2 regions of the Soehngenia sp. genome follow, and region 2 is predicted to be linked to the other one. Evidence: a T-box and tRNA genes for the amino acid it is inferred to sense, from the RefSeq annotation. Region 2 holds a T-box; the other holds one or more tRNA genes.
The links. The T-box of region 2 lies ahead of ACTB1H_RS02220 (valine--tRNA ligase). A T-box ahead of a tRNA ligase gene usually reads a tRNA of that ligase, here a tRNA-Val.
Positions count from the first base shown of each region.

Region 1 (9,572 bases), on a different contig from region 2:
AATTCAGCATATGCTGAAACTTTTGAATCTCTCACAGGAATGTATGCTTTGCCAAAATACAACGAAATCGATCCAACTCCTTTCTTAGCGCCATTTTATACGATTTTCTTTGGTATGATGGCTGCGGATGTCGGATATGGTTTGATTATGCTACTTGGCACATTTTTTGTATTGAAAAAGTTTAATCTATCTCCAAGCCAGAGAAAATCAATAAAATTCTTTTATTACCTAAGTTTTTCAGTAATCATATGGGGATTCATCTACGGTTCAATGTTTGGAGATGCTGTCAAAATTCCTGGCCTTGTTGATCCAGCAACCGACTATAATACACTTCTAGTCTTGTCTATCGCATTTGGAGTAATTCATGTCTTTTATGCACTAGGGATCAAAGCATATATGCTTATCAGAGATGGGAAAGCCTTAGATGCAGTATTTGATGTAGGATTATGGTATGCAGCAATAGGTGGAGCTATTTTATTTTTAGTAAGCTCTATTGTTGATATCCCAAGTGTTTTAAGCACGATCGGATTAGTGCTGATGGTTGGAGGGATGGCAGGAATAATATTGACTGGAGGGAGAAGCTCAAAAAGCATAGGAGGTAAAATTGCTGGAGGGCTATATTCACTTTATGGAATTACAGGCTATGTAGGAGATTTTGTATCATACTCTAGACTTATGGCATTGGGATTAGCAGGAGGGTTTATTGCAGGTGCTATAAACATGATTGCTAATATGGTTTCAGGAATGGGAGTAATTGGTTTTGTACTAGCAATACTCATTTTTATAGGTGGGCAAGTGTTCAACCTAGGATTGAGTTTATTGGGAGCCTATGTCCATTCTATAAGATTAACTTTTGTGGAATTCTTTGGTAAGTTCTACGAAGGTGGCGGGCAAAAATTTAATATTTTCAAAGCCAAACCAAAATATATTAACTTAAAATAAGGAGGAAATTATAATGACATTTACAGAGTTTATTGTATCAAATGGTGGAGTATTTTTTGCAGGTTTAGGAATAGCTTTTGCAGTACTTTTTTCAGGTATAGGTTCAGCAAAAGGTATATCAATCGTTGGACAAGCAGCATCCGGATTGATTATCGAAGAACCTGAGAAGTTTGGTAGATCTTTAATTCTTCAATTGTTACCAGGTACACAAGGTTTGTACGGTTTTGTAATTGGACTATTGGTTTTAGGAAGATTAAATGCAGATATGTCTTTAGTTGAAGGAATGTATTTATTTGCTTCATGTTTGCCAGTAGGATTTGTTGGATGGCAATCAGCTATAGCTCAAGGTAAGACTGCTGCAGCAGGTATTTCGATTTTAGCTAAAAATGAAGAACACAGTACAAAGGGTATTATTTACTCAGTAATGGTTGAGACATATGCACTTTTAGCGTTTGTAATCTCACTTATACTTGTAAATTCAGTAAGTTTCTAAACAGTAAGGATGTGAAGATATGTCAAACTTAGAAAACCTTACCCAGAGAATAATAGAAGATGCTAAAAAAGAAGCTGAAGAGATAAGAAAAGAAGCAGATGAAAAAAGCAAAAATATTATCGGTAGTAAGGTATCTTTAGCACAAAACGAAGCTAAAAAAATAATAGATAAGAGCAAACAAGAAGCAGTGCTGATTAAAGAAAGAGCTATTTCGGCAGCCAAGTTAAAATCGAGAGATCAAGAGCTAGAAGCAAAACAATATATTTTAGATAGAGCATTCGAAAAAGCAAAACAACAACTTAAAAATTTAGACGATCAGAGTTTTGAGAAATTATTATCTGAAGCTTTAAAAGACATTAAAGAAGATTCAAGTGTAACCGTCATAATATCTGAGGACAAAAAGAATTTAGTGTCTAAATTCAACAAAAATTTCAACGTAGAAATAGATAATACAATTGATGGTGGTTTTATCATTAAAGAAGATAATGTCTATTATAACTTTACTTTTGATGCAATGATAAACGGATTAAGAGAGGAGCTTGAAACAGAAATAGCCTCTATCCTCTTTAAAGGAGAGGAGTGATGTAATGGACCGCATGGATTTCACACAGAGTGTTACGCGAATAAGGGTCATGGAAAAAAAGCTACTAGACTCTGTGACGATAGATAAATTAGTAGATGCGAAAGACTTAGATGATGTTTTAAGAATACTTCAAGATACTGAATATGCTGATGCCATATCAAAGATTAGCGACAAGAAAGATACTGAGAAAATTCTTTCTTATGAGCTCAATAAAAGCTTTAAAGAAATGCAGGAATTGTCGCCAGATGAAAGCATCATAGACCTTTTAAAATTGAAGTATGATTATCATAATTTAAAAGTGATGCTAAAAGAATACTTTATGAACACTGACCTTTCAAAAATGTATATACCAATTGGCACTGTGGATTTTGAGAAATTAAAAGCTTTTTTCTTAAGCTCAGATTATAAAAACATACCTGAGAAATTCAGGGAAGCTATAAATACAGTCGTAAAAGACTATGAAGAGAAAAAAGATCCTCAAAGAATAGACATTATCCTTGACAAATTCTATTTTGAAGATTTATATGATCTAGCTATAAAAACAGAAATAGAGATGATTGTTAACTATGTAAAAGACAATATAGATTTTATAAACATATTGACAGCTCTTAGACTTAAAAAACTAGACAAGGACATTCAATTTCTGCGAGATATCTTGATTGAAAATGGGAATATTGATCCAGAAGAGATAGCTATCATTTATCTTGAATCTCCTGATAATATGGTTATGAAGTTTAAGAATTCTAGAATAAGCAAATGGTTAAAAAATGGTCTAGAAACATACAACTCATCAGGAAGGATTTCTGCTTTTGAAAAGAGCATGGACAATCACTTGATTAACTTGATTAAAGAGTCTAAAACAGTCGTTTTTGGGCCAGAACCAATCTTTGCTTATCTCGTGGCTAAAGAAATGGAAATAAAGGTTTTGCGCATCATAATGGTATCAAAATTAAACAATATATCACCTCAGGCAATTAGAGAAAGGCTGCGTGAGCTATATGTATAAAATAGGAGTAATAGGAGATAAAGATTCAATATTGGCTTTTAAAGCCCTTGGAGTCGATGTATTTACAGTTTCTGATAGAGACAGTGCTAGAAAAGCTTTAGACAGTGCTGCTAGGGACAAATACGGGATTATATTTATCACAGAACAGATTGCTAGTCTTATTCCAGATACTGTATCTAGATATGACAAAGAGATAGTACCTGCGGTAATCCTCATACCAAGCAATCAAGGCACATTTAATATTGGTATGAATAGAATCAATGAGAATGTTGAAAAAGCCGTAGGCTCAAATATTTTATAGAAAGAGAGGGCTTAACTTGAAAGTAGGAAAGATCATAAAAGTATCCGGACCTCTTGTTGTTGCAGAGGGAATGGATGAAGCGAATGTTTACGATGTTGTTGAAGTTTCTGAAAATAGATTAATTGGTGAAATAATTGAAATGAGAGGCGATAGAGCTTCTATACAAGTTTATGAAGAGACAACAGGAATTGGGCCTGGGGATCCTGTTTATACGACAGGGGAACCTTTATCAGTAGAATTAGGGCCTGGACTATTGGAGACCATGTTTGATGGTATTCAAAGACCACTTGAAGCATTTAGAGATGCTTCGGGGGATTTTCTAGTAAAAGGAACAAAAGTAGACAATCTTGATAGAAATAAGAAATGGCATTTCACACCAACTGTTAAAGTTGGAGATAAAGTTACTGAAGGAGACATAATCGGAACTGTTCAAGAAACCGCATTGATTCTTCATAAGATCATGGTTCCGCCAAATGTCGAAGGAACTGTTACAAAGATTGAAGAAGGAGAATTCACAGTAACAGAAGAAGTTTGCGTATTAGATGATAAAATATCGTTGACAATGATGCAAAAGTGGCCAGTAAGAAGAGCTAGAGGATTTAAAAGAAAATTAAATCCAACAATACCTCTAGTAACAGGACAAAGAGTAATAGATACATTTTTCCCTGTAGCAAAAGGTGGTACTGCAGCTATCCCGGGACCATTCGGTTCAGGAAAAACTGTCGTACAACATCAATTGGCAAAATGGGCTGATACCGAGATAGTTGTTTATGTTGGCTGCGGTGAAAGAGGAAACGAGATGACGGATGTTCTTATGGAATTCCCTGAAATCATTGACCCTACCACAGGTGAGTCTTTGATGAAGAGAACTGTTCTAATTGCGAACACTTCGAACATGCCAGTTGCTGCTAGAGAGGCTTCAATTTATACTGGTATAACTATTGCTGAATACTTTAGAGATATGGGATATTCTGTTGCTCTTATGGCAGACTCTACTTCTAGATGGGCTGAGGCACTAAGAGAGATGTCTGGAAGGCTTGAAGAGATGCCAGGAGATGAAGGATATCCAGCATACCTAGCATCTAGAGCTGCAGAATTTTATGAAAGAGCGGGAAAAGTAATTTGCAAAGGTAGTGACGATAGAGAAGGAGCTATCACTGTAATAGGTGCAGTATCTCCTCCTGGTGGAGATATATCCGAGCCTGTTTCTCAGGCAACTCTAAGAATAGTTAAAGTATTCTGGGGACTAGATCATTCACTATCATATAAAAGACACTTCCCAGCTATAAACTGGCTAAATTCTTACACTCTTTATCAATCAAGCATCGACAAATGGATGAATGATAATATAGATAAAGAATTTGCAAAAAATAGAATTAAAGCGATGTCATTGCTTCAAGAGGAAGCATCATTACAAGAAATAGTTAGGCTTGTAGGTAGAGACTCGCTTTCGCCTGAGGATCAATTAAAGCTTGAAGCATCGAAATCCATCAGAGAAGATTATTTGCAACAAAATGCATTCCATGATGTCGACACTTATTGTTCGCTTGAGAAGCAAAATCTGATGTTAAAAGTAATTCTTAAATTCTATGATTTAAGTCTAGATGCATTAAACAAGGGAGTATATTTAAAGGATATTGAGAATATGGCTGTAAGAGAAAAAATAGCAAGAGCTAAGTATATAGATGAAGAAAGATTAGATGAGATTAAAAATATTGAAAAAGAACTTGAAACAGAGATTGCAAAACTCATTGAGGAAGGAGGCCTTCTAGATGCGTAAAGAATACAATACAGTAAGAGAAGTAGTAGGCCCATTGATGATTGTAGAAGGAGTAGAAGGCGTAAAGTTCGATGAACTAGTTGATATTGAACTAAAAAATGGAGAAAAAAGAAGAGGAAGAGTACTTGAACTAAATGGCGACAGAGCTATGGTTCAGTTATTTGAAGGCTCTGCTGGAATAAATTTAAATTCTACTAAAGTAAGATTTCTAGGAAGACCACTTGAACTAGGTGTATCTGAAGACATGATTGGTAGAATATTTGATGGGCTTGGTAGGCCAAAAGACAATGGCCCAAAGATAATTCCAGAAAAAAGACTTGATATAAATGGTTCTCCGATAAACCCAGTAGCTAGAGATTATCCTGAGGAATTCATTCAGACAGGTATTTCTTGTATAGATGGATTAAATACACTTGTTAGAGGGCAAAAACTTCCTATATTTTCAGGTTCTGGACTACCACATGGAGAAGTAGCAGCACAGATTGCACGACAAGCAAGAGTATTAGGAAGTGGTGAAAAATTCGCCGTTGTATTTGCAGCAATGGGTATAACTTTTGAAGAAGCTCAGTTTTTCATAGATGACTTCACTTCAACAGGCTCAATAGATAGAGCAGTATTGTTTATGAACTTAGCTAATGACCCAGTTATTGAGAGGATTGCTACACCAAGAATGGCACTAACATGTGCAGAGTATTTAGCATATGAAAAAGACATGCATGTATTAGTTATATTAACAGATATGACAAACTACGCAGAGGCTTTGAGAGAGACATCCGCTGCTAGAAAAGAAGTACCTGGCAGAAGAGGATACCCTGGATACCTTTATACAGACCTTTCAACAATTTATGAAAGAGCAGGTAGAATAAGGGGAAGAAAGGGTTCAATCACACAAATCCCTATATTGACAATGCCAGAAGATGACATCACTCACCCTATACCTGACCTTACAGGCTACATCACTGAAGGGCAGATAATACTATCAAGACAACTATATAAAAGAGGTATTGAACCTCCTATAAATATAGTCCCTTCATTGTCAAGACTAAAAGATAAGGGAATTGGCAAAGGAAAAACAAGAGAAGACCATGCGGATACTATGAATCAAATCTATGCGGCATATACCTCTGGTATTGAAGCTAGAGAGTTAGCGACTATACTTGGTGAATCTGCTTTATCAGACGCAGATAAGGCCTTTGCAAAATTTGCAGAAGCTTTTGATGAAAAATATGTAAATCAAGGGTACCACAACAATAGATCCATTGAAGAAACCCTAGACTTAGGGTGGGAGCTATTGAAATTAATTCCAAGAACGGAGCTAAAGAGGATAAGACAGGAATATCTAGACAAATACTTGCCTGTTGAAGAAAAAGGGGATGAGTAGATGGCTGTACTAGAAGTTAACCCTACCCGAATGGAGCTTACTAGGCTCAAAGAGAGATTAAAAACAGCTACTAGAGGCCACAAGCTCCTAAAAGATAAACAAGACGAACTTATGAGGAGATTTATAGAACTCATAAAAGAAAATAAAAGACTTAGAGAAGAAGTGGAAAGAGAATTAAAGGAAGCTTTTGAGTCATTTTTGTTGGCAAGTGCAGTTATGAGTCCTGAAATTTTAGAGGAAGCTGTTGCTTTTCCTAAAGAGAGCATCTCTGTAGATATAAAAAAGAAAAATGTAATGAGCGTTAGAGTCCCTGTGATGAATTTTATAAGAAAATTAGAAAACGACGAGGGAAGCATCTACCCATATGGATTTGCTCAGACTTCTCCAGAGCTAGATGAAGCTATTTCTACACTGTATGGCATAATGCCAAAATTGTTGGAATTAGCTGAAGTAGAGAAAGCTTGTCAGCTTATGGCAGATGAGATTGAAAAAACAAGACGAAGAGTAAATGCTCTAGAATATAGGACAATTCCTGAACTTCAAGAAACAATTAGATTTATAAGGATGAAATTAGATGAAAACGAAAGAAGCACAATAGTAAGACTTATGAAAGTAAAAGATATCATAAATAAAGAAAGTTAAAGCACCTAAAAAGGTGCTTTAACTTTTGGTGGGTGGTATTGGACTCGAACCAACGACCTCCACGATGTCAACGTGGCGCTCTACCAGCTGAACTAACCACCCAAGTACTATTATGATAGCATAAAGATTTGAGTATTTCAATAAATTTGTGGGTATAAATATTTAAAATATTTTAGGAGGCTTCTTATGGGAAAAAATTGTTTAGTTGCTCAATCCGGTGGGCCAACCGCTGTTATAAATGCAAGTGTAAGTGGGGTATTAGATGCTAATCTAAAGCATGAACATTTTCAAAAGGTATATGGAGCAAGAAATGGAATAGAAGGAGTTATGGCTGGGAACCTAATTGACCTTTCTGTTTTAAACAAATATGAGATTGATCTTTTAAAACATACGCCAGCAAGCGCTTTAGGCTCATGTAGGCACAAGATGAAAGATTTTAATGAAGACGATAGCGAATACAGGATGATTTTAGAAACGCTAGAAAAATATGATATAGATACATTTTTTTACATCGGTGGAAACGACTCAATGGACACAGTTCATAAATTGAGCTTATATGTTAAAAACAAGGGAATTGATAAAAAAATAGTTGGAATTCCTAAAACTATAGACAATGATTTAATGGAAACAGATTTTACACCAGGTTTCGGATCGGCTGCTAAATATATTGCCACTACTGTTTTGGAAACCTATTTAGATGCAAGTGTGTACAAAGACAATGGAGTGTTCATTGTCGAGACAATGGGTAGAGATGCTGGCTGGCTTGCAAGTTCAAGTATATTGGCTAAAATCAATGGAAGACCAGTGGTTGATTTTATATATCTGCCTGAAAATGAATTTGATAAAGAAAAATTCTTAACTGATGTCAAAGCATGCTATGAAAACAAAAAACAAGTCTATATCGTTGCTTCAGAAGGTTTAAAAGACATGAATGGAGATTATGTATTTAAATCAAAGACTGTTGAAGTGCATGATAAATTCGCCCATGCTCAATTAGGTGGAGTAGGGAGCTACTTAAAAAGCATAATTGAAGAATCCAACATCACAAAAAGGGTAAAAGTGCTCGAATTGGGAACAGCACAAAGAGCAGCGATGCATTGCGCAAGTTTAACTGATATAAACATTTCTCACCTTTGTGGATATAGGGCATATGAAATGGCGTTAGAAGGAAAATCAGGGTTTATGGCAGGGATAAAAGTGAAATCAAAGAGTCCTTTTGAAACTGAAATCGTAGAGATAGATCCATCTTTAGTAGCTAATAAAGTAAAAGAAATACCAAAAGAGTGGATTACAGACAATTTCGTAAAGGAAGAACTGATAGAATATTTAACTCCTCTAATTCAAGGGCAACCTCAAGGAGTATATGAAAATGGCTTGCCAAAGTACATCAAATTAAGCATTTAATAATAACTCATTAAATGGTTTGCATTTTTTCAAATAGGGTAGTAATAAACTGTACAAAAAAGTTTATGGGAGGTAGTAAGTATGAGTTATAAGTTAAATGCAGAGATAAGAGAAGAAATAGGCAAGAATAAAGCTAAGAAAATAAGAAAGGAAAATGAAATTCCAGCTATAATATATGAAAGGAACAAAAAATCAATCCCATTGAAAGTTGATAGTATAGAATTTATGAAAGTATATAGAGAAGCTGGAACTTCAAACCTTGTTGATTTGAATTTAGGTAATGAAAATATGCCTGTCATAATCAAGTCTATTCAAAAAGATCCAATAAAGGGTAATGTAATTCACGTAGATTTTCAAAAATTAGATATGAAAGAAAAAATAAAAGTTGAAGTTCCTATTATTCTTCACAACAGAGACAAGATTAAAAAGCAGCCATCGGTATTGATGCAAATGATAGAAAACATTGAAATCGAATGTTTACCTAGCGATATACCAGAGGCTATAGAAATCAATGTTGAGGATTTAGATTTTAATGAGCCGATAAAGGTAAAGGATTTAGATATAATAAACAATCCAAATCTAAGGGTAATCACAGACCACGATACGACAATATGCGTACTCAATAGACCAGTTGACTATAAAGAAGAAGAGGAAGAAGAAATTGAAGGGTCTGAACCCGAACTAGTTAAGGATGATAAAGAATAAAAATGGGCAGACCTTCGGGTCTGCTTCTTAATTATGGAGGTGATAAAATGAAAGGTTTGGTAAGTGCATATATCTCCCCTCATCCACCGATAATAGTTGAGAATATAGGTAGAGGTGAGGAGAAAAAATGCATAGATACCATAAATGGATTGATGAAAATAGCAGAAGACATAGAGAATAAAAAACCTGAAACCATAATTGTAATAACTCCCCATGGACCACTATTTTCGGATGCTATAGCAATGTCTATAGGGGAAGAACTCTATGGAGATTTTGGTAATTTTGGACATAGTGAGCTCAAATATCATTTTAAGAACGATTTAGAAATAGTGCAA
Region 1 covers NZ_JBSQIL010000005.1:22,667-32,238, reverse strand. The annotation lists gene ACTB1H_RS01575 (V-type ATP synthase subunit I) at 1-942, shown strand, start outside; gene ACTB1H_RS01570 (V-type ATP synthase subunit K) at 956-1,435, shown strand; gene ACTB1H_RS01565 (V-type ATP synthase subunit E) at 1,455-2,018, shown strand; gene ACTB1H_RS01560 (V-type ATP synthase subunit C) at 2,023-3,024, shown strand; gene ACTB1H_RS01555 (V-type ATP synthase subunit F) at 3,017-3,325, shown strand; gene ACTB1H_RS01550 (V-type ATP synthase subunit A) at 3,342-5,105, shown strand; gene ACTB1H_RS01545 (V-type ATP synthase subunit B) at 5,098-6,486, shown strand; gene ACTB1H_RS01540 (V-type ATP synthase subunit D) at 6,487-7,128, shown strand; tRNA gene ACTB1H_RS01535 (tRNA-Val) at 7,155-7,230, opposite strand; gene ACTB1H_RS01530 (6-phosphofructokinase) at 7,315-8,532, shown strand; gene ACTB1H_RS01525 (50S ribosomal protein L25) at 8,614-9,237, shown strand; gene amrA (AmmeMemoRadiSam system protein A) at 9,285-9,572, shown strand, end outside.
Region 1: it encodes a tRNA-Val, which carries the amino acid that the T-box ahead of ACTB1H_RS02220 (valine--tRNA ligase) is inferred to sense. The anticodon was not compared.

Region 2 (9,572 bases):
TCGTATGTGTTCAAAATGTGTATCATGCCTTTCTTTTAAAATATTATGAATAGCATAGAGTTAATAAATATAAATATCAATATAACTATTGTTATAGGAGCCCAATTTATTTTTTCTATTGTGTCCATATCTCCATCGATATTTAATTCTAATAATTCGTCTTCCTCTACTATATTTTCCTTCTTAGGAAAATTTTTAAATAACTGAACTAATATAGCTGTCGATATCAGCGATAAAATAAACAGAGTCATAAAAGCATATAATATTTCTTGAGTTTGGCTTATATTTGGGGTGTTTGTAACTATGTCTTCTATTTCATTAAATCTAGTAGTTGCAAGAAAACCTAGTGTTAAAGCTATAGAATTATTTATTGCATGACCAAGCATAGCTCCGAATATACTGTTAGTTTTAAAATATATAATTCCAAGTATTATCCCAAGAAAAACCGGCCCAACTAAATTAAATATATTAAAATGGAACAACCCAAACAATAACGAAGTTATAATTATTGCTTTGTTTTTGCCTAATTTTTCATATGAATTAAGCATCAAGCCTCTAAAAAAACCTCTTCGCATATGCCAGGAGTAATTCCTATAACGAATAAACTTATCAAAAATTCATTAATAGTAGTAGGTATTGGTACCCCAACATTAGTTACATCACTAAATAAATCTATAATTGTAATTATGATGAAATTAAAAAAAACTGCTATAGGATATGAAAAAACAATAATAAAAAAAATGAATATAACTTCTTTAATATTTATTGGTTTTATACGTAAAACTTTTTTTACTGAATATCCTTTTAATCTCAAAAAAAGTATTACAGGAATTAGTATTAAAATATATTCGGTAACTAAAAGTCCTACGTTTAGATTAATTTGTTGAACTACACTTCCAACTGTTAACAGTAAAATCCCCAAAATCAAATACAACAGATTAGCTTCATTTATTGTTGGTGCTTTTCTATTTCCCATTTTCACGCTCCTTTTGTTTATTCAAAAGTAAATATATATGGAATATTCCTGTAGTAATTTCCATAATTAAGTCCATATCCTACTATAAAAACATCTGGAATTACAAACCCAGCAAAATCTGGTTGCAAGTCTACTTTCCTTCTACTTGGTTTATCTAGCATAACGCATATCTTAATGGATCTAGGAGATTTATTTTGTAAATGTTCTATTACTTTTAATAAAGTATTGCCAGTATCTATTATATCATCAACTATCAGTACGTCCCTGTCTTTGATGTTTGCTCTTATATCTTGAATAATATCGACTTTACCCGATGACTCTTCCGCGTCTCCATAGCTAGCCGTAGTCATAAAGTCAACTTCAACAGGTGATTTTATTTCTCTAACTATGTCTGCAGCAAATATGAAACTTCCTCTTAATAGAGAAATTACTACTATCTCATCATTTTTATAATAGTTGCTTATTTCTATACCCATTTCTTTGATTCTCTCAGCAATTTCATCTCTAGAAAATAATACTCTTTCTTTCTTAGTTTGTTCCAATTTTTTCTCTCCTTTCTAACTCTATTAATATTCTTTGATGATTTACTTTTATTTCTCTTAATTCTTTAAGAATAAGGTTTAGCGTATATTGCATACTAAACAATATTACAAACATTATAACACCAATAATCAACTTTGTGTCCATTTTTTCACTCCTTTTCTATAGGTATTCTAATTTAATTTGTATATGATATAATCAATATATACTAATTAATAGGTGATGTTATGTACAATCTAAGTTCTCAGGAAGTAGTAAGGCAAAAGTTAATTTTGATGTTCACAATAAAAGAATCTCCAGCCCCTATAGACAATATTAGTTTAACGGAAATATTAATTGATAAATTTGACATTAATTATTTTTTAATTCAAGAACATATTAAGGACCTACTTGTTAATGAATACATTTATGAAATAGAAAGTCATGAAAATATTAAATACCAAATAACTGATAAGGGTTCTCAAGCTCTAGATTATTTAATTGATATCTTAAATGATAAAGAAAAAAATACTCTGTCGAGCATCTTCAAAATCCCAGAAAAGCGAGACGAAATAAAAGAAGAAGTCTCATCAGATTATTACCATAAAGAAAATGGAGAATTTCAAGTGAGCTTAAAGTTAATTGAAAAAGATGAAATCTTATTTAGCTTATATTTAAGTGTTCCATCAGAAAATCAAGCCAAATTATTGTGCGATAAATGGAACAAAAATCCTGCATATTTTCATAAATCTATTCTTGATTTATTTATATGATTTAAGATATTATGGTCAATGCAGTTAAAATCAAGTTGTTTTAACTGCATCTCTTACTTCTCCTATCATATAAAGAGAACCTGTAAATATTATCAAGTCATCCTCTCTAGCTATTTCTAATGCTCTCTTGACTGCAGAATTAATATTCCTCTCCACTATAACTTGATCTTTATTCCATATGTTTTCTATTTGCTCTTTCATCTTTTCTGCATCTAATTTTCTATCGGTTTTAGCTTCAGTAGCTATTATTATATCTGCCATAGGCACTAAGAGTTTAAGCATGTGACTAAAATCCTTATCTTTTAGAATAGCAATGCCTAATATCAATCTATTAAACTTGAAATTTTTTAAGGATTTTACTAATGACTCTATTCCTTCTAAGTTATGTGCGCCATCAATCAAAAATTGAGGATTCCTTCTTAAAAGTTCTACTCTCCCTTGCCAATTTGTTCTTAAAATTCCATTTTTTATGTCTTGATATGAAATTTCAATCGATTTATTATCCTTCAGAGTCAACAATGTTGTTATTGCTGTTACAGCATTATAGACTTGATGTTCTCCGATCATTTTTGTCTTTATGTTTTCAAGGTGATGTGTTTTGTATGAAAAATCAAATACACTTCCTTCATCTGATAACTGCTTTATATTTACATTTTCAATTGGTACTTCTATAAATTTTGCATTCATTTCATTTGCGACAGCCCTGATTGCATCCTGAACTCCCTTTTCTTTAGGATAAGAGATTACTAATCCATTCCTTTTTATTATCCCAGCCTTTTGAATTGCTATTTTTTCTAATGTATCCCCTAACACTTCCATATGATCATATGATATGGTTGTTATAACTGATGCGAGGGAGGACTCTATTGCGTTAGTCGCATCTCCTTTCCCCCCTAGACCAACTTCTAAAACTACTATATCCACTTTTTTTTCATAAAAATACAAAAATCCTATAGCTGTAATTATTTCAAAAGTAGTTGGATGCTCCAAACCAAGTCTGACCATTTCATCACATGCTATTTTTACTTTTTCAGTTAATATAGCTACTTCTTCTTCTGTTATTTCTTTTCCATTTACTTGAACTCGCTCCGTAAATCTTTCTAGATGTGGAGATGTATAGAGCCCTGTCTTATAGCCTGCTTCTATCAAGCAGTTTGTTAAATATGCACAAGTTGAACCCTTTCCATTTGTTCCTGCAACATGGATATATTTTAAATTATGATGAGGATTATTGAGTAAACTCAAGAGTTTTTTAATAGAATCCAATCCTAGTCTTGAGCCATATTTATTTTTGTCATCAATGAAATTTATAGCTTCCTCATAATTCATTTATTTGCCTCCAATAATCTTTCCATTAAACTTAATCTTTCTAAAACAGAATCTAACATTTGACTGTATTTGTCTTTCTTTTCTTTTTCTTCGTCAATAATATGTTTAGGTGCTTTAGATATAAAACCTATATTCGATAATTTATTGTCTACTCTATCTATTTCATCTTGTAATTTTTGCTTTTCTTTCCTTAATCTTTCAATTTCTTTAGACACATCTATAAGATCTTTTAGCGGAATATAAACAATGCATCTTTCTAGCACTATAGATACATAATCCATGCCAAAATCAGTCTTATTTTCAGCTATTTCAATATCTTCTGCACTCGCAAGAGTTATAAATTTCCTTGAATTTTTAATTATTGTATTTTTTATTTCATCATTATCTGGAACAAAGATTAATTTAGATTTTTTTGTATTTGATACATTCATTTCTGCTCTTATGTTTCTTATAGCTTTAATTGCGACTTTTACATAATCGATTTCTTCTTTTTCCTTAGGAAAAATCATCTCTTGGCTCTTAGTAGGCCAATTTTCAATAATAAGAGGTTTGTCAATCTCAGGAAGATGCTGCCATATTTCTTCTGTTATAAATGGCATAAATGGATGCAACAATTTTAAGATGTCTTTTAATACCAACAAAAGTACAGTTTGAGCTGTTTTTTTGCTTATACCATCTTCACCATATAATCTTGTTTTTACCATCTCAATATACCAATCACAAAAATCATCCCACAAAAACTCGTATATTTTTGAAGCTGCTAAACCTAATTCGTATTTATCTAGATTATCATTAACTTGAGGAATCATGTCGTTAAGTTTGGTTAGAATCCACTTATCTTCATCTTCTAATTTCATCTCATCTTCTCTTAAACTTTCAAAATCATCCTCTAAATTCATAAGCAAAAATCGAGAAGCATTCCATAATTTATTGGCAAAATTTCTATTTGCTTCTACTCTTTCTGTATAAAACCTCATATCATTTCCAGGAGAGTTCCCTGTAACTAGTGTAAACCTTAAGGCATCAGCTCCATATTCCTCAATTAATTCTAACGGATCTATACCATTTCCGAGTGATTTGCTCATTTTTCTTCCTTGAGAATCCCTGACAAGTCCTGTTAAAAATACATCTCTAAACGGAACTTCTCCCATCTCACTTAAGCTTGTTACAACCATTCTTATTACCCAGAAAAATATTATGTCATAACCTGTAACCAAGGTGTCTGTCGGGAAAAAGTACTCAAGATCAGGAGTATCATCGGGCCATCCTAATGTCGAAAAAGGCCATAGCCCTGATGAAAACCAAGTGTCTAGTGTATCAGTATCTTGATTTATATTTGAGCTTTTGCATATCGGACATTGATCAATGTCATCTCTACTTACGACAATTTCTCCACAGCTCTGGCAATAATATACTGGCAATCTATGTCCCCACCATAGTTGTCTTGAAATACACCAATCTTTGATATTTTCTAACCAATGAAGATATACTTTCCCAAATCTATCTGGAATAAAATTTAATTCCCCATTCTTGTATGCCTCTATTGCTGGTTTAGCAAGTGGTTCCATTTTAACAAACCATTGTTTAGATATGATAGGTTCTATTATTGTTTTGCATCTTTCGCAATGCCCTACAGCATTATCATGTTCTTTTACATCGACTAAATATCCTAATTCTTTAAGGTCTTCTACCACTTTTTTTCTTGCTTCAAATCTATCAAGTCCTTTATATTTACCACCATTTTCATTTATCCTGCCATCCTCATCTAATACGATTAAATGTCCCAAATCGTGTCTTTCACCAACTTCAAAATCATTTGGATCATGAGATGGGGTGATTTTTAATGCTCCTGTCCCAAAATCCATCTCGACATATTCATCAGCAATAACTGGGATTTCTCTGTTTGATAATGGTAGAATTGCAATCTTCCCTACATAATCTTTATATCTGTCATCATTTGGGTTTACAGCAACAGCTAGATCTCCAAACATTGTTTCGGGCCTTGTGGTTGCAATAACTATTGCTTCATCAGTATCTTTAATCTGATACTTTATATAATACATATTCCCATGAGCTTCTTCATGTTCTACTTCTGCATCCGATATAGCTGTATGACAACTTGGGCACCAATTGATAATTCTATCTCCTCTATAAATTAAGCCTTTTTCATATAACCTTACAAACATCTCAGTTACGGCTTTGTTCATGTGCTCATCCAAAGTGAATCTTTCTCTTGACCAGTCACAAGAAACTCCTAATTTTTTAAGTTGATTTTTGATTCTTCCACCATAAATTCTTGTCCAATCCCATGCTTCTTCTAAAAACTTCTCTCTACCAAGTTCTTCCTTTGTCTTGCCTTCTTTTTTTAATTTTTCAACAACTTTCGCTTCTGTTGATATACTTGCATGATCTGTTCCAGGTAGCCACAACGCTTCATACCCTTGCATCCTTTTATACCTAATCAAAATATCTTGTATTGTGTTATTTAAAGCATGTCCCATATGAAGTGTTCCTGTAACATTTGGAGGTGGCATCATTATAGTATAAGGTTTCTTAGATTTATCAACCTTTGGTGTAAAATAACCATTATCATTCCAATAATTATATAATTTTTCTTCAAAATCTTTTGGATCATAATTCTTCTGTAAATTTTCTCGCATTTATATCCCTCCTTAAAAAATAGGCCCTTCATCCTCTGCTAAATAAGGACGAAGGGCCGCGGTACCACCTTAATTCCATAAAAAATTATGGCTCTTTGTATCTCTAACGGGTTTATCCGTCTAAACCTACTATTAATTCAGTTTAGAAACTCAAAAGCTACCTTCGCCAGTTTCACAATGCAAGCTTTCCAGCCTAGAGCCTGCTCTCTATAATTGGAAAAAGGCTACTCCTCTTTATCATCGTAGTTATAATTTTATCTAATTATAATTTAAGCAGTAGAAATTGTCAATTACCGTTTTTCGTTGCTATTTTATATAATTTTAAATAATTATAAAATGCTAATAGATTTGCAACTAAAGTAAGTGTTAATGAAAGTATTATTATGTAATGTGGAACTTTTACTATTATTAAAAATACTGATAAATAAAGAAGAAAAGTAGCAATTTTACCAAACTTATTTGATGGTATAACAGAATTATCATGTTTAAACAATAACTTTGTACCACCTAATATCATAACAAGTTCTTTAACGAATATAGGTATCAATATCCATAAAGGCATTAACCCATCTGAATAAAATGAAATCATAACTGCAAATGCCATCAATTTGTCAGCAAAAGGATCTAGGACTGTCCCTAATTTGCTTGATTTATTATACTTCCTAGCAATATATCCGTCTAACACATCTGATATGCCTGCTAAAAAGAAAATAATTCCAGCAACTACTATCCTATTTTTTAGATTAGAATAATAAACTAAAAGATAAATTGGTACTAATAGCAATCTAAAGAATGTTATGATATTAGGTAATGTCAATGTTTTTCTCCCCTATCAAATTTATTTAAAAATTAACAATATTACTTAATCATGTCAGGTTTAGGTACAAAACCAACTTTTTTATATACTTTCCTTAGGGTAATATTAGCTTTTCTCTCTGCTTTAATTGCTCCTATGGAATAAATCTTTTCTAAATATTCTTTATCTGATATTAATTCTTTATATCTTCTTTGGATAGGCTCTAAACAATCAATTATAATTTCAGCTAAATCATCTTTGAATTCTCCATATCCTTTGTTTTGATACATTTCAACTATTTCTTCTGCCCTTTTATCTGTTAAAGAAGAAAAAATGTCTATTAGATTCTTTAATCCTAATTGCCTGTCATTATAGTCTATATGGTTTTCAGAATCAGTTACTGCTCTCTTTATTTTCTTGTAAATCGTGTCTTTATCATCTAAAAGTAAAATATATGCATTTTTATCAGGATCAGATTTACTCATCTTTATAGATGGATCCTGTAAACTCATTATCTTTGAACCTGTGCTTCTAATGAATGGTTCAGGTATACTAAATGTGTCACTGTATTTATTGTTGAATCTGATCGCTAAATCCCTAGCTAATTCTAAATGTTGTCTTTGATCTTCTCCTACAGGAACTAAATCAGCTTGATAAAGCAATATATCTGCAGCCATCAAAACAGGATATGTAAATAATCCTGCGTTTATGCTTTCATTATATTTCCTTGATTTATCCTTATATTGAGTCATTCTATTTAGTTGTCCCATATATGTTATAGTGTTTAACACCCAGGCAAGTTCAGCATGTTCATGTACGTGTGATTGTATAAAAATGGTCGATTTATCGGGATTCAATCCACATGCTAAATATAGAGCTAATACTTCTAAAGTATTTTTTCTCAAATCTTTAGGTACCTGAGGCACTGTAATAGCATGTAAATCTACTATGCAATAATAACATTCATATTCATTTTGAAAGTCAGAAAAATTCCTTAATGCTCCGATATAGTTGCCTAAAGTAAGAGAGCCTGAAGGTTGTATACCGCTTAAAACTGTTTTTTTATCCATTTCATCACCCTATATGATATTATAAGTCCCTTTACCATATAAAGTAAAGGGATTTTAGTAAAATATTAAATTGATTATAACCAATTTATTTAACAATGTAAAGTATCTAAAGAAAATAGCTAGTCCTTAATATCTTCGCTCGATATAAGGTCTAATAAATCTGTAGCCTTGTTAAAATCTTCTTCAGATACATAAACTTCAGTGCCGTAAATTGAATGGCCACTAATAATTCTTAAATAGCCTCCTGAGCCTTTTTCCTTTAGAATGTAAGGGATGTTATTATCTCTAAACAAAGCTTCAATTATTGAAATTAATGTGTTATCTGAAGTTTTAATTAATAATTTTAATTTTATGCTTCCATCTTTATTATTCATTTTTTTCTCCTTTTAATAGGATTATCTTTTAAATGCATTTAATAAATGTTTAATTGCTTTCGCATCAATTCTTCAAATTCTTCTTTAGGCATTGGCTTGTAAAAATAATAACCTTGAGCATAGTCACATCCTATCTCTTTAATTTGTTCTAGCTGTTCCTTGGTCTCTATCCCTTCAGCTAAGACTTCCATTCCTAATTCATGAGACAAGCGCACTATCATCTCCATGATTTTTCTATCTTCAATATTTTTATCAATCAATTCTACAAATGATTTATCTATTTTTAGTAAATCTATAGATAAGACTTGTAAATATGACAAAGAAGAATAACCAACTCCAAAATCATCTAGTGCAACTTTCCCATCAACATTCTTTATTGTTTCAATTGCTTCGTAACTGCTTTCAAGGTTTTCTATCAAGCTAGTTTCTGTTATCTCAAAACAAGTATTTTTAAATTCATATTTTGAAGACAGACAGCTAATAATACGCTTAAGTTCTTCTAAATTGCTTATTAAATTTCCTGATATGTTAATCGATATTTTGATATCATTTAATCCAATTGAAGAGAGTTGATTAATCTCTTTTAAAGCTTCTTCGATTACCCAGCAGTCTATTTTAATAATATCTCCGGTTTTTTCAGCATGTGGAATGAAATATAATGGGCTTTCTATCCCATATCTTGGTCTTTTCCACCTTATCAAAGCTTCTGCTCCGAAAATTTTCATTGTTTTTAAATCTATCTGAGGTTGATATAATAGGAAAAATTCATTTCGATCAATAGCTAATTTTAAATCTTCATTTAGTTGCACAGTTTCCTTTATTTTTTTATCAAGTTCATCAAAATAAACAACAGTCCTTCCCTTCCCATATTTTTTTGCATGATTTAAAGCTAAATCAGCTTTCTTAAGCAGATCCTCATAATCCCTTCCTTGAATAGGATAAAAAGCTACTCCAGCACTAAAACTTATATTATATTCTCTATGTAACATAGAATGAGCTTCATTTGAATATTTTAATACTTCATTTATTTTATCATCTAATTTATTTTTTCGTTCTTTGCTATTAAGTAACAATA
Region 2 covers NZ_JBSQIL010000008.1:23,300-32,871, reverse strand. The annotation lists gene ACTB1H_RS02255 (class I SAM-dependent DNA methyltransferase) at 1-14, opposite strand, end outside; gene ACTB1H_RS02250 (lysostaphin resistance A-like protein) at 36-548, opposite strand; gene ACTB1H_RS02245 (hypothetical protein) at 548-976, opposite strand; gene hpt (hypoxanthine phosphoribosyltransferase) at 994-1,518, opposite strand; gene ACTB1H_RS02235 (hypothetical protein) at 1,505-1,663, opposite strand; gene ACTB1H_RS02230 (DUF4364 family protein) at 1,744-2,268, shown strand; gene ACTB1H_RS02225 (bifunctional folylpolyglutamate synthase/dihydrofolate synthase) at 2,299-3,597, opposite strand; gene ACTB1H_RS02220 (valine--tRNA ligase) at 3,594-6,257, opposite strand; T-box leader at 6,299-6,507, opposite strand; gene ACTB1H_RS02215 (CDP-alcohol phosphatidyltransferase family protein) at 6,544-7,074, opposite strand; gene trpS (tryptophan--tRNA ligase) at 7,116-8,123, opposite strand; gene ACTB1H_RS02205 (putative signal transducing protein) at 8,243-8,497, opposite strand; gene ACTB1H_RS02200 (sensor domain-containing protein) at 8,536-9,572, opposite strand, start outside.